2 regions of the Enterococcus saccharolyticus subsp. saccharolyticus genome follow, and region 2 is predicted to be linked to the other one. Evidence: a T-box and tRNA genes for the amino acid it is inferred to sense, from the RefSeq annotation. Region 2 holds a T-box; the other holds one or more tRNA genes.
What was found. A T-box is a leader RNA that pairs with one kind of tRNA and senses whether it is charged. The one in region 2 lies ahead of leuS (leucine--tRNA ligase), so its partner is inferred to be a tRNA-Leu.
Positions count from the first base shown of each region.

Region 1: it has a tRNA-Leu gene. The T-box ahead of leuS (leucine--tRNA ligase) is inferred to sense a tRNA for this amino acid. The anticodon was not compared.

Region 1 is NZ_CP118957.1:1,568,578-1,577,598, forward strand. It holds gene nagA (N-acetylglucosamine-6-phosphate deacetylase) at 1-160, opposite strand, end outside; gene PYW32_RS08090 (helix-turn-helix domain-containing protein) at 238-1,065, opposite strand; gene PYW32_RS08095 (hypothetical protein) at 1,190-1,369, shown strand; gene PYW32_RS08100 (pyridoxal phosphate-dependent aminotransferase) at 1,404-2,621, opposite strand; tRNA gene PYW32_RS08105 (tRNA-Leu) at 2,869-2,952, shown strand; gene PYW32_RS08110 (DUF5626 family protein) at 3,438-3,929, shown strand; gene PYW32_RS08115 (SH3 domain-containing protein) at 4,190-4,432, opposite strand; tRNA gene PYW32_RS08120 (tRNA-Leu) at 4,634-4,716, shown strand; gene PYW32_RS08125 (GNAT family N-acetyltransferase) at 4,919-5,203, opposite strand; gene PYW32_RS08130 (hypothetical protein) at 5,200-5,364, opposite strand; gene PYW32_RS08135 (DUF4950 domain-containing protein) at 5,818-6,660, shown strand; gene PYW32_RS08140 (cold-shock protein) at 6,747-6,947, opposite strand; gene PYW32_RS08145 (hypothetical protein) at 7,127-7,777, opposite strand; gene PYW32_RS08150 (glycoside hydrolase family 13 protein) at 7,892-9,021, opposite strand, start outside.
Region 2 is NZ_CP118957.1:2,459,810-2,468,830, reverse strand. It holds gene PYW32_RS12545 (hypothetical protein) at 1-233, opposite strand, end outside; gene PYW32_RS12540 (DUF4809 family protein) at 374-763, shown strand; gene mnmM (tRNA 5-(aminomethyl)-2-thiouridylate-methyltransferase MnmM) at 837-1,400, opposite strand; gene mnmL (tRNA modification radical SAM protein MnmL/YtqA) at 1,375-2,358, opposite strand; gene PYW32_RS12525 (phosphatase PAP2 family protein) at 2,378-3,028, opposite strand; gene PYW32_RS12520 (LysM peptidoglycan-binding domain-containing protein) at 3,318-5,567, shown strand; gene PYW32_RS12515 (LysR family transcriptional regulator) at 5,864-6,790, shown strand; T-box leader at 6,838-7,058, shown strand; gene leuS (leucine--tRNA ligase) at 7,116-9,021, shown strand, end outside.

The DNA of each region.
Region 1 (9,021 bases), 890 kb from region 2:
CTGGTGCAATCCATTTACCAGAATGATCAATTAGATCTACTTCTTCCTCAGGTAATTCAGACGTATAATCTCCAAATTTCCCATCAACAATTTCTAAATATCCGGAACCTTTTACCATTGATTTTAAGAAAAATTTATCTGCGCTTATAAAAGTTCTCATTCAACTCTCTCCTCTGTATTCTTACTATCCTAAAATTACTCCTATTTGCTTTAGAAGTCAAGAAAGGTCTACACCATTTAGCGTATTTTTGATACATAAGTAGATAACGTCAAGTACTCTTTTGATTCTTCTACTAAATGCATTTTTTGACAGATCAATCCAGAAAGCGAAAAAAGCTCTTCTAAATAATAATAGCTACGCCGTTGTTGTGCCCATAAAATTCCTTGTTCCGAAACTTCTAAGGCTTGATCATATTGCTTCATTTGGAACAAAAAACTACCATAATTGTAAAATGCTTTTATCAATTCAAAATGTGTCAGTTCACCAGGTAATAGCTCAATCAGTTCATAGCTTGTTTTTAAATAAAACTCGGCTTTTTCAATATTCCCAGTATCTCCAAATACTCGACCTAAACAACTTAGTAATTGAATTTCAATAGGAGAAATATTCTTCTTTCCTTTATTATAAGTATAAGATAATCCTTTTTTTAATGACTGAATGGAGGCATCGTAGGATTGGTATAAAAAGTATTCACAACTGCCTAAATAATAATAGTAAAGCTGAAATTCTGTATCTAAATACAAATGATCAATTAAATGAGAACTTTTTAGTAATTCTTCCATTTTTTGATACTCTTGATGAATTAAATGATAATGCACTTGACTAAATAAGAATTTAATTCGTTGGATCTCGTCAGATTCTGAATGCAGAACCTGGTCCAACGTGACGTTTAAGCGTTGACAGATACTTTGTAAAACAATCACATTGGGAACTTCTACACCATTTTCAATGCGACTTAAAACACTTTGCGCACAAATCCCTTGTGCTAACATTTTTTGAGTCATTTTCCGCTCTTTCCGTAAGCGTTTTATCGTCTCGCCAAAAGTTTCAAATTGCTTTGACATATATCCTCCAAAATATGCGAATTCGCATTTTCTTTTTTATTTATTTTAACACATAATGTTAAAAAAAGAAGATTTTACCGAAAAATGTTCGGAATTCTTTATTATTTAGACTGGAGTGACACGTATGGAAACGAAAACAAACGTAACATTTAAATGGGAAAACCTCACTTTATTTGGATTTATTGAACGAGAATACGAAAATTCATTTTTAATACAAGTTAACGACCCTTCTAAAGAAATTATGGACAAATTTAGTGGTCGCATGGTGATTAGTAAAAAAGTATGCGAAAAAATCTCTGATTAAAAATGGAGAAGCGATTACTCGCTCCTCCATTTTTTTATTTTTGTTTGTAAGTTGATAAAAATTCACGCATTTTATCTGCTGTTAACTTCAATTCTTCAATATTTGGTAAATACACAATTCTAAAATGATCCGGTTGTTGCCAATTAAACCCACCACCATGAACCATCAAAACGTGATGCTCATGTAGAAAATCTAATACAAATTTTTCATCATCTAAAATGTTAAAACGTTTCGTATCAATTTTAGGGAACATATAAAAAGCAGCTTTGGGTTTCACTGCTGAAAGTCCCGGAATATCATTAATCGCATTGTAAATGAATTCACGTTGCTCATAAATACGACCACCTGGTAATAATAATTTATCAATACTTTGGTAGCCACCTAATGCTGTTTGCACAATATGTTGTGACAATACATTTGAACATAAACGCATTGACGACAGCATATTTAACCCTTCAATATAATCTTTAATGTGTCGTTTGTCACCACTAAGAACCATCCATCCAACACGGAATCCTGCGACACGATGAGATTTAGATAAACCACTAAACGTCACGACTGGACGATCAGGGGCTAAAGTTGCGATCGGAACATGTTGGTGACCATCCATCAATAAACGATCATAAATTTCATCAGAAAAGATAATTAAATCAAATTCACGTGCAATATCAACGATTTGTTCTAAAATTTCTTTTGGATAAACAGCACCGGTAGGATTATTGGGATTGATTAAAACAATCGCTTTTGTTTTAGAAGTTATTTTTGAACGAATATCTGCAATATCGGGATTCCAATCGCTTTCTTCATCACAAATATAATGAACCGGCTTACCTCCTGCCAATGAAACAGATGCTGTCCATAATGGATAATCTGGCATCGGCACTAAAATTTCATCTCCATTGTCACATAACCCTTGCATAGACATTGTAATTAGTTCACTAACACCATTTCCTGTATAAATATCATTAATCGTCACATTCGGGAAATTTTTCAATTGGCAATACTGTTCAATTGCTTTACGTGCTGAAAAAATACCTTTCGAATCAGAGTATCCTTCTGACTCTCTCACATTCATAATCAGATCACGAATAATTTCATTGGGTGCTTCAAAACCAAATGTTGCGGGATTACCAGTATTTAATTTTAAAATACTGATTCCTTCTTCTTGCATGCGATCTGCTTCTTCTAAAACAGGACCACGCACATCATAACTAACACCTTCAAGTTTACTAGATTTTTCAAAATTTCTCATAGTAAGATCCTCTTTTCATGAATATACACAGGGTATATTAAACTGTATTTCTGCATTTTCCATAGAACTTTTTTTCAGTGTACTTATTATAGCAAATTTTCTGAAAAAACGGGAAGTATTATTATTCATTTTTACTAAAAAAGTAAGAACTGGAGTATTGACAAACCTTGAAATAACAAGTAAGATTTTAACTGATTACTGCGGATGTGTTGGAATGGCAGACAGGTAACTTTTCATATGTACTTATGCGGATGTGATGGAATAGGCAGACATCTACGATTGAGGGTCGTAGGAGTTTCGACTCGTGCGGGTTCAAGTCCCGTCTTCCACATTTATTATAACCTACTATCTTTTAAATCGATAGTAGGTTATTTTTTCATTCAAAATTTAACCTATGTATATAATAGGAAACTTTGTAATAAGCGTGATCAATTTGCGGTTAAACGGTATTGTACTATAATAAATAAAGCGTTCAGGGTATAAGTGGTTTCTAGGGTTTATTTTGTGGTATATGTAAAGGGAATCTTCTCCAAAATGAAAAAAGACCTTAGCTAAGGTCTTTTTTTACGTTCAGAAATAAATTCAAATTTCGTCTCTCCTTTTATGAAAGCATAAATGTTTTATACAACAGTAAATACTTAAGATAGTTCAGAACAATATTTTCTATATTATATAAAAAACAAACAATTTTCTCTTTTTAAAGGAAACTTAATAAATAATGAACGTTCAGGACAAGATATTCAACGTTTGGGCTATAAATGGTTTCTAGGGTTTATTTTGTGGTATATATTATTCATTAGTTCAAGGAGGTTTTATATGAAAAAATTATTATTGTTATTTGCTTTTACTACTTTCACTGTTTTTGGTGTGCTATCTGAGGTAAATGCAGAAGAACTATCTGTAGATTTAAACAGCAGTTATGCTTCTACAGATATAAAAAATGATGAAGGTGAAATTATTGGTCAATTGGTAGTTTCTGAAGAAATTCCATCTACGAGTTTTTCTACCAGAAGTTATATTGATCAAGCATTGTCAAATAAAACATTTGACGTTAAGTTTATTGGTGTAACAGCAAATTTTGGATACAAAGTAACTGTAAAGAACAAAAAAATTACAAATGCTTACGGGGCTTGGTCAAACGGTATTATTTGGAGTACTGACTTAGGAAAACCTTATTTTACCTCAACTACATCAGGCGTAAAAGGTAAAACCAGTTTCGGTATCAGCGATTTTAGTTTCAATACAACAGTTAGGCTCAAAGGAAATATTGTTGACAATCGACTAAAAACATACCTTTCATTTTCATAACTAGAAATTGGTGGTGTTAAAATGATTTATGCTTACATTACAGGGCTGATTATAATTCTTATTCTAGTCTTCGTATCATTTAATTTAAAACAGAAACATCAAAATAAAGGATTCACAGTGCTATTTTATCTAGTTTTAGTTGTCTTGGTAGCCTATTTGTTACCATCAGTTTCTTATCTTTTTCTATAATATAAACAACCTCCACGCCTTTATCATCAGCGTGGGGGTTTTTATAAGCAAAACACAACACGGTTATTTTATTAAACTACTGCGACATAACGCACTTTACCACTACCACTAATATATTTAAGCCATACATACCCATCCGCAATCACTTTTCCTATATAAGTTATAGTATCACCTGAATGATACACAGCTACCACACTATGCCCCAATCCAGGTTTTGTTCTTACGTTGGTAGCCACTGTAAATTTGTAGGTGCCTTTATTAGGTAGATTTTCACCTTTTAACAATGGTCTGCTAGGTGTGTTTGTCTTTGACACACCTTTATTAACAATTTTTCATAAATATACATAATGTATATTGAACTGTATTGCTGCGTCTTCCATAGAACTTTTTTCAGTGTACCTATTATAGCAAATTTTCTGAAAAAACGTGAAGTATTATTATTCATTTTTACTAAAAAAATAAGAATTGTAGTATTGACAAATATCCAAATAAAAAGTAAGATTTTAACTGTTATTGCGGACGTGTTGGAATGGCAGACAAGCATGATTGAGGGTCATGTGAGCGTACGCTCGTGTGGGTTCAAGTCCCATCGTCCGCATAGTAAAACCCCATTACTTATAAATTAGGTAATGGAGTTTTTATTTTTTCTTATATATAATCTGATAGCACTTTTTTAATTTGGTATTGTTTTTCTAAAATGGAATCATTTTTTTATGTAAGCTATCTTATTTTCTTGTAGTTGTCGTAAACATAAACAAACATACCTTGACCATAATAATCATCGCTACTAGATTCTTCTCTCATAAAAGTAAAGCCATTTTTTCTAACACTCGCTGTGATCCCAAATTTCCTTTTAATACTCTTCCCTGTAAATACATTATTTTCAATTCTTCTGAAACAAATTCCACCATTGCTTGAACTGCTTCTGTAGCATATCCTTGGTTACAATAAGCTTCGCAAATACTGTAACCAATCTCTATTTGATCTGTTATTCCATCAACAACATTCATTCCAATATTCCCAATTAATAGTTTATTTTCCTTACAAAAAATCCCTAAAACATATGGCAGCTTCTTCTTATTCACACAATCAGAAAAAAATCAATTGCGTGAGCCGCTTCATCTAAATCTTGGTAAACTTTATTAGGTATCCAATGTTTTAAGGAGGGGTCACGATGATTTTGATAAAATGGGACGACTTCTTTTTTCGTTAATTGCTTTAACACTAAGCGTTTAGAGACAAGCATAACTCAACCTCCTTATATAGACAATTTTACATAGGTAATTGTCTATATAAGTAAGCAATGTAAGTAACACAACGAATGCTAAGAGCATTGGAATAATGATATCAATTATTGGTTTTATCAATAGAATCAGTTGACTTCTCTACGAACACTGTTGTTCTCTATTGTATATAATTATCTTTTTGCACGTTTCATTATCCATTATATGATATTTTGCTAAATTGAACGAATCATATTTTTTAGTTAATACTTATGAATTTGAAATCAAACAATTGTATGACGTTCAGGCATAAATTTACGACGTTTACGACATAAATAGTTTTAAGACTCCAAAACATGGTAATCTGAACAGTAAGATACCTTTATTAAGCATTCGATAACATTTACACTATACCTAACCTCTCACATTTCGAAAAATACTCCACTATTATCCTAATAAAGAAACGAGGTTTTTAAATGAAAAAAATTTTTATAAGTAGTTTGTTAATAACTTTTGCTACCGTTTTCTTGGTCGGTTGCGATAAAAACGAAACAGTGAACAACTCCGCCACAAATTCAGCCATTTCTGTAAGTGATCATTCAAGTGAAGAATCAACTACTACAGAATCAATTACAGCAACAACCATGAATTTGGAAAACAAGACGATCGAAACAACTATTCAAAAATCAACTGTACAATCAACCGTTGCATCTTCAACGATTGAACCAACACTTGCTGATTTTGTCGGTGGCTGGGGACTTCCTCAAACAGATATATTATTTTTCATAGCGAATGACGGATCGTTTGCTACTGCCACTGCTGGTCCTAATGATACTCCCCCATCTTATCCGAATTATTCATTTCGTTTTAATACAGATGGCAAACCAGTAATGACCATGACAAGCGACACTGGAACAACAGATTTTATTTTAGAACCCGATGGTACGTTAACTATCGATGGTAACACTTATATTTATCTAGGAAATTATACTCGTGAGGGATTTACAGCTGCCAAAATTGCCGAATACCAAGCAGCTGAACAAGAACATGCAGCTACTGCAGACTCCACTTCTTTTAATGAAGTGCCGATGGATTCGTTTGGTGCAATTGAGTCAGCCAAAAGCTATCTGGCTGGTGGTGGTAACACGACGCAATTTGATAATTACACATTTACTGATACTAATGGTTTAATGACTGATGAATCTGGTAGATCCTATTATTCCATTATGATACGTCAAAATGGTGGAAATGGGATGAAATCGATGGCTATTGGTATCATCAACGTTTATACTGATAACGGTGAATGTGTTTGGCAATAAACTAAAACAAGACTTCCAATGTAAACTGGAAGTCTTGTTTTTTTCCATAAAAAAGTCAACTACCTAAATGATAGTTGACTAGAAAATTAACCTTTAACGATGTTTGTTGCTTGAGGTCCACGTTGACCTTCTTCAATATCAAAAGTCACTGCTTGACCTTCTTCTAAAGTTTTGAAACCTTCACCTTGGATAGCTGAGAAGTGTGCAAACACATCTGTTCCATTTTCTGCTGTGATAAAGCCAAAACCTTTATCTGAGTTAAACCATTTTACTGTACCGTTATTCATAACGTACCTCCAAATTACACATCATGTGTGTTTATTTTGTAATAACGAGTGAAGTGCAAATAGAAGTGCGTATCATTTTTTATAAAGATAAACATATTATAGTTACATATCAAAAAGTATTACTTACATAGTATAACATGGATATTTAGCGAATGCAACTTAAATCGCTTTACTTCTTCTTATTTTTTCTTTGAATTCGCACGATACTGACTTCTTGTCATTTTAACGGACGGATTAGAATTAAACTTACGAACAGCTGGATCAGAATCTTTGCGTGCTTGATAGGCAGCAGGTTCTGTATCAAATAACATGTATTCTTCTTTCTCCATCGATTCCATCAATTCTTCTTCTGAAACAGCCGAAGTGTGTTCATCAGGTATGATGGATGCAGGAATGTATTTAGGAACAAACGGAGACTTTTCAACTGGTTCTTTCGTAATCGTTGGTCGTGTTGTTTCTGTACGCTTCTCTGTCACTTGATACGTACTATGCGCCACTGTATCACCAAATAAACGTTTTTTCCCTGTTGGTGTAACTTCTGGTTGATAGCGTTTATTATAGTCTGGGAGATTTTTACGATGCTTGCTTAGTTCTTCTTTTTGGCGAATACTTTGCCCTGCTTTCCCCTGACTCACACGAGGTGAGCGACGGAGAGCACGTTCTGCCGTACTTTCAACAGGTTGTGGATGCTTGGCAGCTTCAGTAATAATCCAATTATCATCACTTTTAAAAGTTGGACGATTATTTTTAGGTTGTAATTTCACACCTGCATCGTCTGCATAGGCTGGAAAACGAGCATGCTTCCGTTTAATTTCTTCATATTTGACCATTTCTTTCATTCCTTTTATCACGATTTTTTTTAATGATACCACAAATAATAAGGCTTCAACAGTTCTAATCCCAAAAAAACAGAGGCAGATAATTTGTCTGCACTCTGTTTCATCTTATACAAGTTGTAATTGTTCTTGATTCATATGGAATCGTTCCATTTTTTCTTTTTTCTCTTTACTGCTGATAAAAATATAACTATTTTCAGCAACTGCACGGCCCGTTAACCGACGACGAACTTCTTGAATTAGTGGTGTTTCCTCTGCAATAAATGTCAATTCTTCTACAACACGTTTTGGATAGTTTGTTGGATTCATTAACGCTGCCACATACTCGTCACCATCTCTTCTTAAAATCCCAAATAACTCGTCCGTGAAAAAGAAACTTAAATCACCATGAACCAATACCTCATAATCGTTACGACGTTCTACCCATTTACGACAACTGTCATAAATTTCACGATTCATTTGATTCCATGGGAAAAATTTACGATTTTCAGGATCTTTTGCACCAGTCAATCCGGCTTCATCCCCATAATAAATACAAGGTACACCAGGAGACAAGAACATAAATCCAAAGGCTAAATCTAATTTTTTCGTATGATTGCCAACCATTGTTAAAATACGCTCTGTGTCATGCGTACCAATGTTATTTAGATTGTTATAAAAAATATCACGTGGATAATTTTCATATAATCGTGTCAATGATTTAGCAATTTGTTCTGGTGAGCTTTTTTCATTAAGCAAATCAATGGCACTATCACGTAATGGATAGTTCATGACACCTTGTAAATGATCTCCTAGAATATATTCTCGGCGAACATCGTAAGATACTTTATTCGAAGCATCTTCCCAAACTTCACCAATCAACACTCGGTCTTCATAATTGTTTAAATTTTTTCGAATTCCGGCAATAAATTCATCGGGCAATTCATCGGCAACATCTAAACGCCAACCATCTACACCAAATTGATTCCACTTTGTTAAGACACTATTTTCTTCTCCAAAAATGAACTTTTGGAATTCTGGATCATGTTTATTGATTTCTGGTAAATCCTTAATTCCCCACCATGATTCATACTCTTGAGGATAATTGATAAAGTTAAACCAAGAGAAATACTCACTGTGACGATTTTGGAACGCACCTATATTTGTTCCATATGAACCACTTGCATTAAAATAACGACTATTTTGTCCGACATGACTAAATACACCATCTAAGATAAGATGCATGTCATTTATGTGTA
Region 2 (9,021 bases):
TTACCAAGTAATTCGCTGGTGTTTACTAGGTTGTCTTTTGACGAGAATTGAACGCTGTAACGAAGAAAAGATGTATATCTTGTTTGTTTAGTTAAAAGCAAAGCCACCACTATTCGAAGAAAAGTCGCAAAGACGAAAAACCAAAGCCATTCTGTAAGTAGTGTATAACCTAAAAGTTTTGAACCTATTAATAATGTAAGTAAACTTAGTTCTACAGCTAACCATTTTTTCATAACTAAAAACCCTCCTTTATATATAATAATTATAGCGATTTCTGTAGGGCGTAACAAGAAAAGACAACGCACTTTCTAGTTAGTTGCATCGTACAATGATTGATTTTTATGTTAATATAATCACAAAAGGAGGTGGCAACATGCAAGCAACGATTTCCCATTCAACCGATTTAATAAATGGAGGATGTAATGCATGTCCAACAATCAAAACAATGTCATACACTCTTACGTTAGGTCAAGTCACCACTCCTCTTGAAGAATTGGATGTACCTTCCTTAGTTATGGCAATTGTTTTACAAGCTGGATTTCGGCAAACATTAGTCATGGATTTTATGGATGAATGTATCGAGTTCCAATATGAAGAGAAGCGAGTTCGATTTGTGGAACAATTTGGCAAACAAATCTATAAAACCGATGAACAGGAAATAATTTCTACGCAACACCAAAGTACAGAACTACTTTTTCAGCAGGTTAACCAGATTTTGACGGAGCTATTTGAGATAGAAGCAGTAGCATTTGTAGTTGTTTAGGACATGTGTTTTATTGAAAGAAAAATATAAAACAGGCTAGCTGACAATGAAGCACGCATGTCAGCTAGCCTGTTTATTTTTTCTCAATACAAAATAAAATAGGTGGTTGGTTTTGTTGATTGATAAATTGATAAGTTAGTACATTAAATAATTTTTGTGGAAGTGTTCGACAGTAAGTAGACACTGTTTCTAATTCTTCTTGCCCGCCTTCATGCCCATAATAAGAAACAATGATAATCCGTCCTTTGCGCACAAGGTGATTTAAACAACTGTCCAAGGCTTTCCGAGTTGTTTCAGGCAAAGTAATCACTTGTTTATCACTTTGGGGTAAATAGCCTAGATTAAAAATAGCTGCGTGAATTTCTTGATCTTTACCTAGGTAATCATCAAGATGTTGATGCCCATCATGAATTAACTGCACTCGATGTTCTAAATCATTGTCAATTAAACGTTTATGTGTAGAAATCAGTGCTTGTTCTTGTACATCAAATGCGTAAACTTTTCCGGTTTTACCTACTAATTCAGCTAATAATAAGGTGTCATTGCCATTTCCCATAGTAGCATCAACAACATAATTCCCAGGTTGTACCACTTCTTTTAACAAAGTATGACTAAAATGCAAGGCGGTTTGTAGCATGTAAAGGTTCCTTTCGTACATTGAATTTTCCTTGGTACGAATTTCTTCGCAGTAATTCTTCATCAATTGCATTCAATGTTTCCCATTTTTTTAAACTCCACATTGGACCTACCAACATATCCCGAGGAGCATCACCTGTTAAACGGTGAATGATTATTTCTGCTGGAATCATTTCCAACTGGTCACAAGTGAGTTCTATATATTGTTCTCGTGAAAGCAACTGTAAGCGACCTTCATGATAATCACGCAACATACGTGTATTACGCATCAAATGAAGCAGATGTAACTTAATCCCTTGAATATCTGAATCTAAAATTGTTCGTCGTACATTTTCCAGCATCATTTCGGGGGTCTCTTGTGGCAAACCGTTAATTAAATGGGTGCAGACACGAATCTGATGTTTACGCAATTTAGCCACACCATCAAGATAAGTTTGATAATCGTGGGCACGATTGATTAGATGACTCGTTTCTTCAAAAGTTGTTTGTAAACCAAGTTCTACCCAAAGATACAAACGCTCATTTAATTCTGCTAAGTAATCCACGACATCATCTGGTAAACAGTCGGGGCGTGTCCCGATTGATAATCCCACAACACCCGGTAGATTAATTACTTGTTCAAAGCGTTCTTTAATTTCTGCAAGGGGTGCATGCGTATTTGTGAAATTTTGAAAGTAGACGATATATTGATCAACATGGGGCCATTTTTGATGCATCCGTTTGATTTCTTTATTGAATTGGACTGGTAATGGGTCTTCAGGCGCTAAAATCATGTCGCCTGAACCAGAAACACTACAAAACGTACAACCACCATGGGCGACAGTTCCGTCACGATTCGGACAATCAAAACCGCCATCAATCACTACTTTAAAAATCTTACAACCAAATTCTTGGCGCAATGCATAATTCCAAGAGTGATACCGTTTATTTTTATCTTCTGCATAGATAAATGGATTCATAAGTAATGCTCACCTTCTGTTAAAGTTGCTTATTTTTAAAGCGCCAAACAAAGCGTTGTTTTTGATAATACGGGTAAGTTAACAATAACCACCCTAGACCTAGTGAAAAACCTCCAACAATATCACTAGGAAAATGTACGCCTAAATAAATACGACTCATACCAATTAAGACAATCCAGATACCTAAAAGAACTTGAACACCACGTTTTAAATAGGTGTTTTGGATAAATAAAGCAACAAAGAAAATTAATGTTCCGTAAAGTACCATACTTGCTGTCGAATGCCCACTAGGAAAACTATAACTATGCTCTGTGACTAGATGCTCAAGAGTTGGACGTTCTCGCATAAAGAGTAATTTAATCAAGGGATTAAAAATTCCAGCAATTCCAATAACCCCTAGAGAAAACCAAGCTGCTTCTGCATAACGTTTGCCATAGATCAAAACAAATAAAAGTGCTAGAAACAAAACGACAATTGTACTTGGATTGGCAAATTTAGTAATCCATAAGAAAAAAGGATTCCATGTCGGATACAACGAGCGTACACCATTGGTAATCACTTGATCGAAGGGCTGAATCCAAACTGGATAAAATTTGACAACGTAGCCCAAAAAAGCAAAAAGAACGAGTGAGCAACTGCCCACAAATTGTGTGTATAGTTTGTTATTCATAAAAACTCCTCTATATTTATTCAATTTAACGAATACATTATAGCATAGACTTTTTCGATGATAAAAAATCCATGGTAATTTTCCCATAAAAAATTAATAAAATATTCTGCGGAAAAACATGCTGAAACGTTGGTTTAATAAGGTTTTTTTAAGGATGTGTAGAAATGTACATATTACAAATATTTTACAATTTACATTTTGAGATATTTAAACTTTTATTAAGAAAAAATAACCTGTATACTAAAAAATGTAGTAAAAAAAGGTAATTTAAAAAAATGGAGGTCAAAAAATGGAGAAGGCTTTATCGAGAAAAGAACTGAAAAAAATAGAACAGCATCCTCTCTTATATCGTAAGATGAGAAAAAGTGCTGCAGTTTTGGGAAGTACTGTCACAGCTATTTCTGTTGCGACACCACTTTTACCAAGCGTTGAAGTAGAAGCTGCTGAAAATGAGTCTCAACAAAGCACTGTCTATTCTTCGACAAATTCTAACGCATATATTGAGCAATTAGCTGGTCATGCACAGACAATTGCTGGTCCTAATAACTTGTATGCATCTGTCATGATTGCACAAGCAGTTATTGAAAGTGGTTGGGGTCAAAGTGGCCTTTCTCAATCACCATACCACAATTTATTTGGTATTAAAGGTAGTTATAATGGAGAGACTGTGTATATGAATACACAAGAATATTTGAATGGACAATGGGTAACCATGAAAGAACCATTTAAAAAATATCCTTCATTCTCAGAATCATTCCAAGACAATGCAAATACATTAAAAAATGTTTCTTTGCAACCAGGTGTCTACTATTATTCAGGTGCATGGAAGAGCAATACTTCTTCTTATCGTGATGCTACTGCGTGGTTAACAGGTCGTTACGCTACTGCACCAAACTATGCGAGTGCTCTAAATAATGTTATTGAAAGCTACAACTTAACACGATATGATACGCCAGCTTCAGGAAACACTACTAATGAAGCGACGAATACAAATACAAGTACACAAAATAAACCGTCTACACCACCAACTCCGTCTACACCGTCGAAGCCAACTGCCAATGGTCAAAATTATACGGTTCAATCAGGAGATTCGGTTTGGTTAATTGCTGATCGCTATGGAATGACAATGGATGAGTTGTGCAGCCTAAATGGGATTCAAAATAATTTCATCTACCCAGGTCAAAAATTAATCGTATCAAAAGGTGACGCAACTTCTACTAACAAGCCAAGTCAACCAACCACACAACAAAATAAACCAAGTATACCATCCACACCAACAACGAATAATGGGGCGACATACACGGTCCAATCAGGAGATTCAGTTTGGTTAGTTGCTAATAAATACAGCATGACAATGGATGAGCTATGTAGCTTGAATGGGATTCAAAATAATTTTATCTATCCAGGTCAAACATTAAAGGTTAAAGGTGACGCAGCTTCTGCCAATAAGCCAAGTCAACCAAGTACGCCAAACAAACCAAGTACACCATCCACAAATACTGGAGCAACTTATACGGTTCAATCAGGAGATTCAGTTTGGTTCATTGCTGATAAATACGGCATGACAATGGATGAATTATGTCGCTTGAATGGTATCCAAGATAACTTTATCTATCCAGGTCAAACATTAAAGGTTAAAGGTGATGCGGCTTCTGCCAATAAGCCAAGTCAACCAAGTACACCATCTACGCCCAATGCAAATAGTGGAAGTCAAACAACTTACACAGTGAAATCAGGGGATTCAGTTTGGTTCGTTGCTAATAAATTTGGTTTAACAATGGACGAATTATCTAGTTTAAATGGGATTCAAAATAATTTTATTTACCCAGGTCAGACATTAGTAGTTGCTAAAGGTGGTTCTGCAAACACAAGCACACCAAGTCAACAAACGACACCAAGTACACCGACCACCCAAGCGCCAAATACTGGAAGTCAAGCGACCTATACGGTTCAATCAGGAGATTCGGTTTGGTTAGTTGCTGATAAATACGGCATGACAATGGATGAATTATGTAGTTGGAATGGGATTCAAAATAACTTTATCTATCCAGGTCAATCATTAGTTGTAAAAGGTAACTCGACTTCTGCCAATAAGCCGAGTCAACCTAGTCAATCAACCACACCAACAACTCCAGAACCATCAGCGCCACAAGCCAATAGCAACACTGGTAGTTATACAGTTCAATCAGGAGATTCGGTTTGGTTGATCGCTGATAAATTTGGTCTTACGATAGATGAGTTATGTAGTTTGAATGGAATTCAAAACAACTTTATCTATCCAGGTCAATCATTGATTGTAAAAGGTAATTCGACTGCTGCCAATCAGTCAAATCAATCAATCACGCCGTCAACACCAACTACCAACGTTAGTACAAACAATAATGCAGATAATGCGAATGTTACAACTTACACAGTAAAATCAGGAGACTCCGTTTGGTTAGTGTCAGATAAGTTTGGAATCTCAATTGATGAATTATGCAGTTGGAACAACATAGAGAATAATTTTATTTATCCAGGGCTAACTTTAAAAGTTGCTTAATCGTGAATTTCAGCGAATAGTTTGATAAAGTTCGTTTTTTCACAAATTTTCAAGAATAAAACAAAATCATTTTCAGGTTTTGGAAACCGATAAATGATTGATTTAAGGCACTTTCTTCTAAGAAGGTGCCTTTTTTATAAGTTTCTCATCCTATTTTAACATTAAAATTATGAAAAATTAATAATAATGTTCGTTATATTGAAAAAAGATTTGAAAAAGACAAAAGAAAAAAAGATTGACCAACAATCAATTGGTTCGTTACTATAGAAAATAAAACGAATCAGGAGGGGAAATGAGTGAATATCCAACAAATGCGTTATGTCGCAGCAATTGCCAATAATGGTAGTTTTCGCGAAGCCGCTAAAAAATTATATATCTCGCAACCAAGTCTTTCGCACGCAATTAAAGAGTTGGAAAAAGAGTTAGATGTGCAACTATTTGAACGTACGAGACAAGGGGCATCGTTAACTTCTGAAGGAATGGACTTTTTTCAATATACACAACCGATTTTGGCACAAGTTGAATTATTAGAAAATCGTTATTTAGCGAATGAAGAAAATGAGAAACATTTTTCGATTTCTAGTCAGCATTATGATTTTCTATCAATCATGATTAGTCAATTAGTGAAAGATTTTCCCGATTACAATGATTTTCGAATTTTCGAAAGTACCACTTTAAATGTAATTAAAGATGTCGAACAATATCGCAGTGAATTTGGTATTTTATTATTCAATGACTCCAATCAAGCAGGATTAAGTCGTCTATTGGAAAATGGGGAATTGGACTATGAAATTTTAACCACTTTCCAAACACATATCTTTATGCGTGAAGGACATCCTTTAGCGACGAAATCAGTGATTGAATTATCAGATTTACATGATTATTCGCAAGTTCGCTTTACACAAGAAACCAATAATTATACGTACTTTGCAGAAGATTTAATTGATTTTCCGGGGATTACACAAGTGATCCATACAAGTGATCGAGCGACTTTGACAGGGATTTTACAACGAACGGATGCTTATGGATCAGGTTCTGGATTAGTGGAAGATCCGCGCGGTCAAGGGATTGTATTAATTCCTTTAGCCAACTCACCAGAAAACAAAATGGTGATGATTAAAAAGAAAACCAGAAAGATTTCAGCAATTGGGGAAGCCTTTTTGACAAATTTGAAAAAATATTTCATTGATTTTCAAGAAACACAGAAAAATAAAAAGAAATAAATTGAATTTAACCTGCTTTTTTGATAGTATGAAGGCAATAATGACTTATGCATGTTTGAAAAGGAGTAGTAAGTAGCGTTCTTTTTTTAGAGAGTACATGGTTGGTGAAAATGTACAAAAGACCTGTTGAACTCGCCTTTGAGTGTATTGTTTTCTTAAAGCTTTAATCAAAAGTGTGTAGAGAAGACACGGTGTCGGCCGTTACAACGATTGAGGTTGGAGCATGTCCAACGAATATAGGTGGTACCACGTCAATTACGTCCTATAAGAGGCTTTTTTGTGCTTCTTATAGGACTTTTTTATTTTATTAAGGAGGAGTCAAGTAGTGAATTACAATCACAAAGAAGTTGAAAAAAAATGGCAAAAGTATTGGGCAAAAAACAATACATTTAATACGCATGATGAAGAAGGCAAACCAAAGTTTTATGCTTTAGACATGTTTCCTTATCCATCTGGTCAAGGGTTACACGTAGGGCATCCTGAAGGGTATACAGCAACGGATATTTTAGCACGTTTTAAACGTAGCCAAGGTTATAATGTGTTACATCCAATGGGGTGGGATGCGTTTGGTTTACCTGCAGAACAATATGCGTTAGATACAGGAAATGATCCAGCAGAATTTACAAAGAAAAATATTGAAACTTTCCGTCGTCAAATCAATTCTTTAGGTTTTAGTTATGACTGGAATCGTGAAATTAATACCACTGATCCAGAATACTACAAATGGACACAATGGATTTTTACAAAATTGTATGAAAAAGGGTTAGCCTATGAAGCAGAAGTAGCTGTAAACTGGGTACCAGAATTAGGAACAGTTATTGCGAATGAAGAAGTAATTGATGGCAAAAGTGAACGTGGCGGCTACGATGTTGTTCGTAAACCAATGCGTCAATGGATGTTAAAAATTACTGCTTATGCAGATCGTTTATTGGAAGATTTAGAAGAGCTAGATTGGCCAGAAAGCATTAAAGATATGCAACGCAACTGGATTGGTCGTTCAGTAGGTGCGAATGTGACATTTAAAGTCGCTGGGACGGATAAAGATTTCACCGTTTTTACTACACGTCCAGATACCTTATTTGGTGCAACTTATGCAGTATTAGCTCCAGAATTAGACTTAGTGAAGGAAATTACGACACCAGAACAAAAAGCGGCAATTGATGCTTATATTGATGAAGCTTCAAAAAAATCAGATTTAAACCGTACAGATTTAGCCAAAGAAAAAACGGGCGTCTTCACAGGCGCATACGCAATTAACCCAGTCAATGGCAAAGAAATTCCAATTTGGATTGCTGATTATGTGCTAGCAACTTATGGAACGGGCGCAATTATGGCGGTTCCAGCTCATGATGAACGCGACTATGAATTTGCTAAAACATTTAATTTGGAAATTATTCCCGTTCTTGAAGGTGGCAATGTAGAAGAAGCGGCGTTCACAGAAGACGGCACGCACATTAATTCTGATTTCTTAGATGGTATGAACAAAGAAGATGCGATTGCTAAAATGATTGCTTGGTTAGAAGAAAATGGTGTTGGAAAACAAGAAGTGAGCTATCGTCTACGTGATTGGTTATTTTCTCGCCAACGTTATTGGGGTGAACCAATTCCTGTTATTCATTGGGAAGATGGGACAACTACAACTGTTCCTGAATCAGAATTACCATTGCGTTTGCCAAAAACAGATGATATTCGTCCAAGTGGAACAGGTGAGTCACCATTAGCCAATATTGATGAGTGGGTAAATGTCGTTGACCCAGAAACAGGTAAAAAAGGCCGTCGTGAAACGAATACCATGCCACAATGGGCAGGTAGCTCATGGTATTTCTTACGTTTCGTTGATCCACATAATAAAAATGAACTAGCAAGTTATGAAAAATTAGAGCGTTGGTTACCAGTGGATATTTATATCGGTGGTGCCGAACATGCTGTATTGCATTTATTGTATGCACGTTTCTGGCATAAATTCTTGTATGATTTGGGTGTAGTCCCAACTAAAGAACCATTCCAAAAATTATACAATCAAGGAATGATTCTAGGCTCAAACAACGAGAAAATGTCTAAATCACGTGGCAATGTCGTGAATCCAGATGATGTAGTAGCACAATATGGGGCAGACACTTTGCGCATGTATGAAATGTTCATGGGTCCATTGGATGCGTCCATTGCTTGGAGTGAAAATGGATTAGAAGGAAGTCGTAAATTCCTTGATCGTGTATGGCGTTTAATTGTGG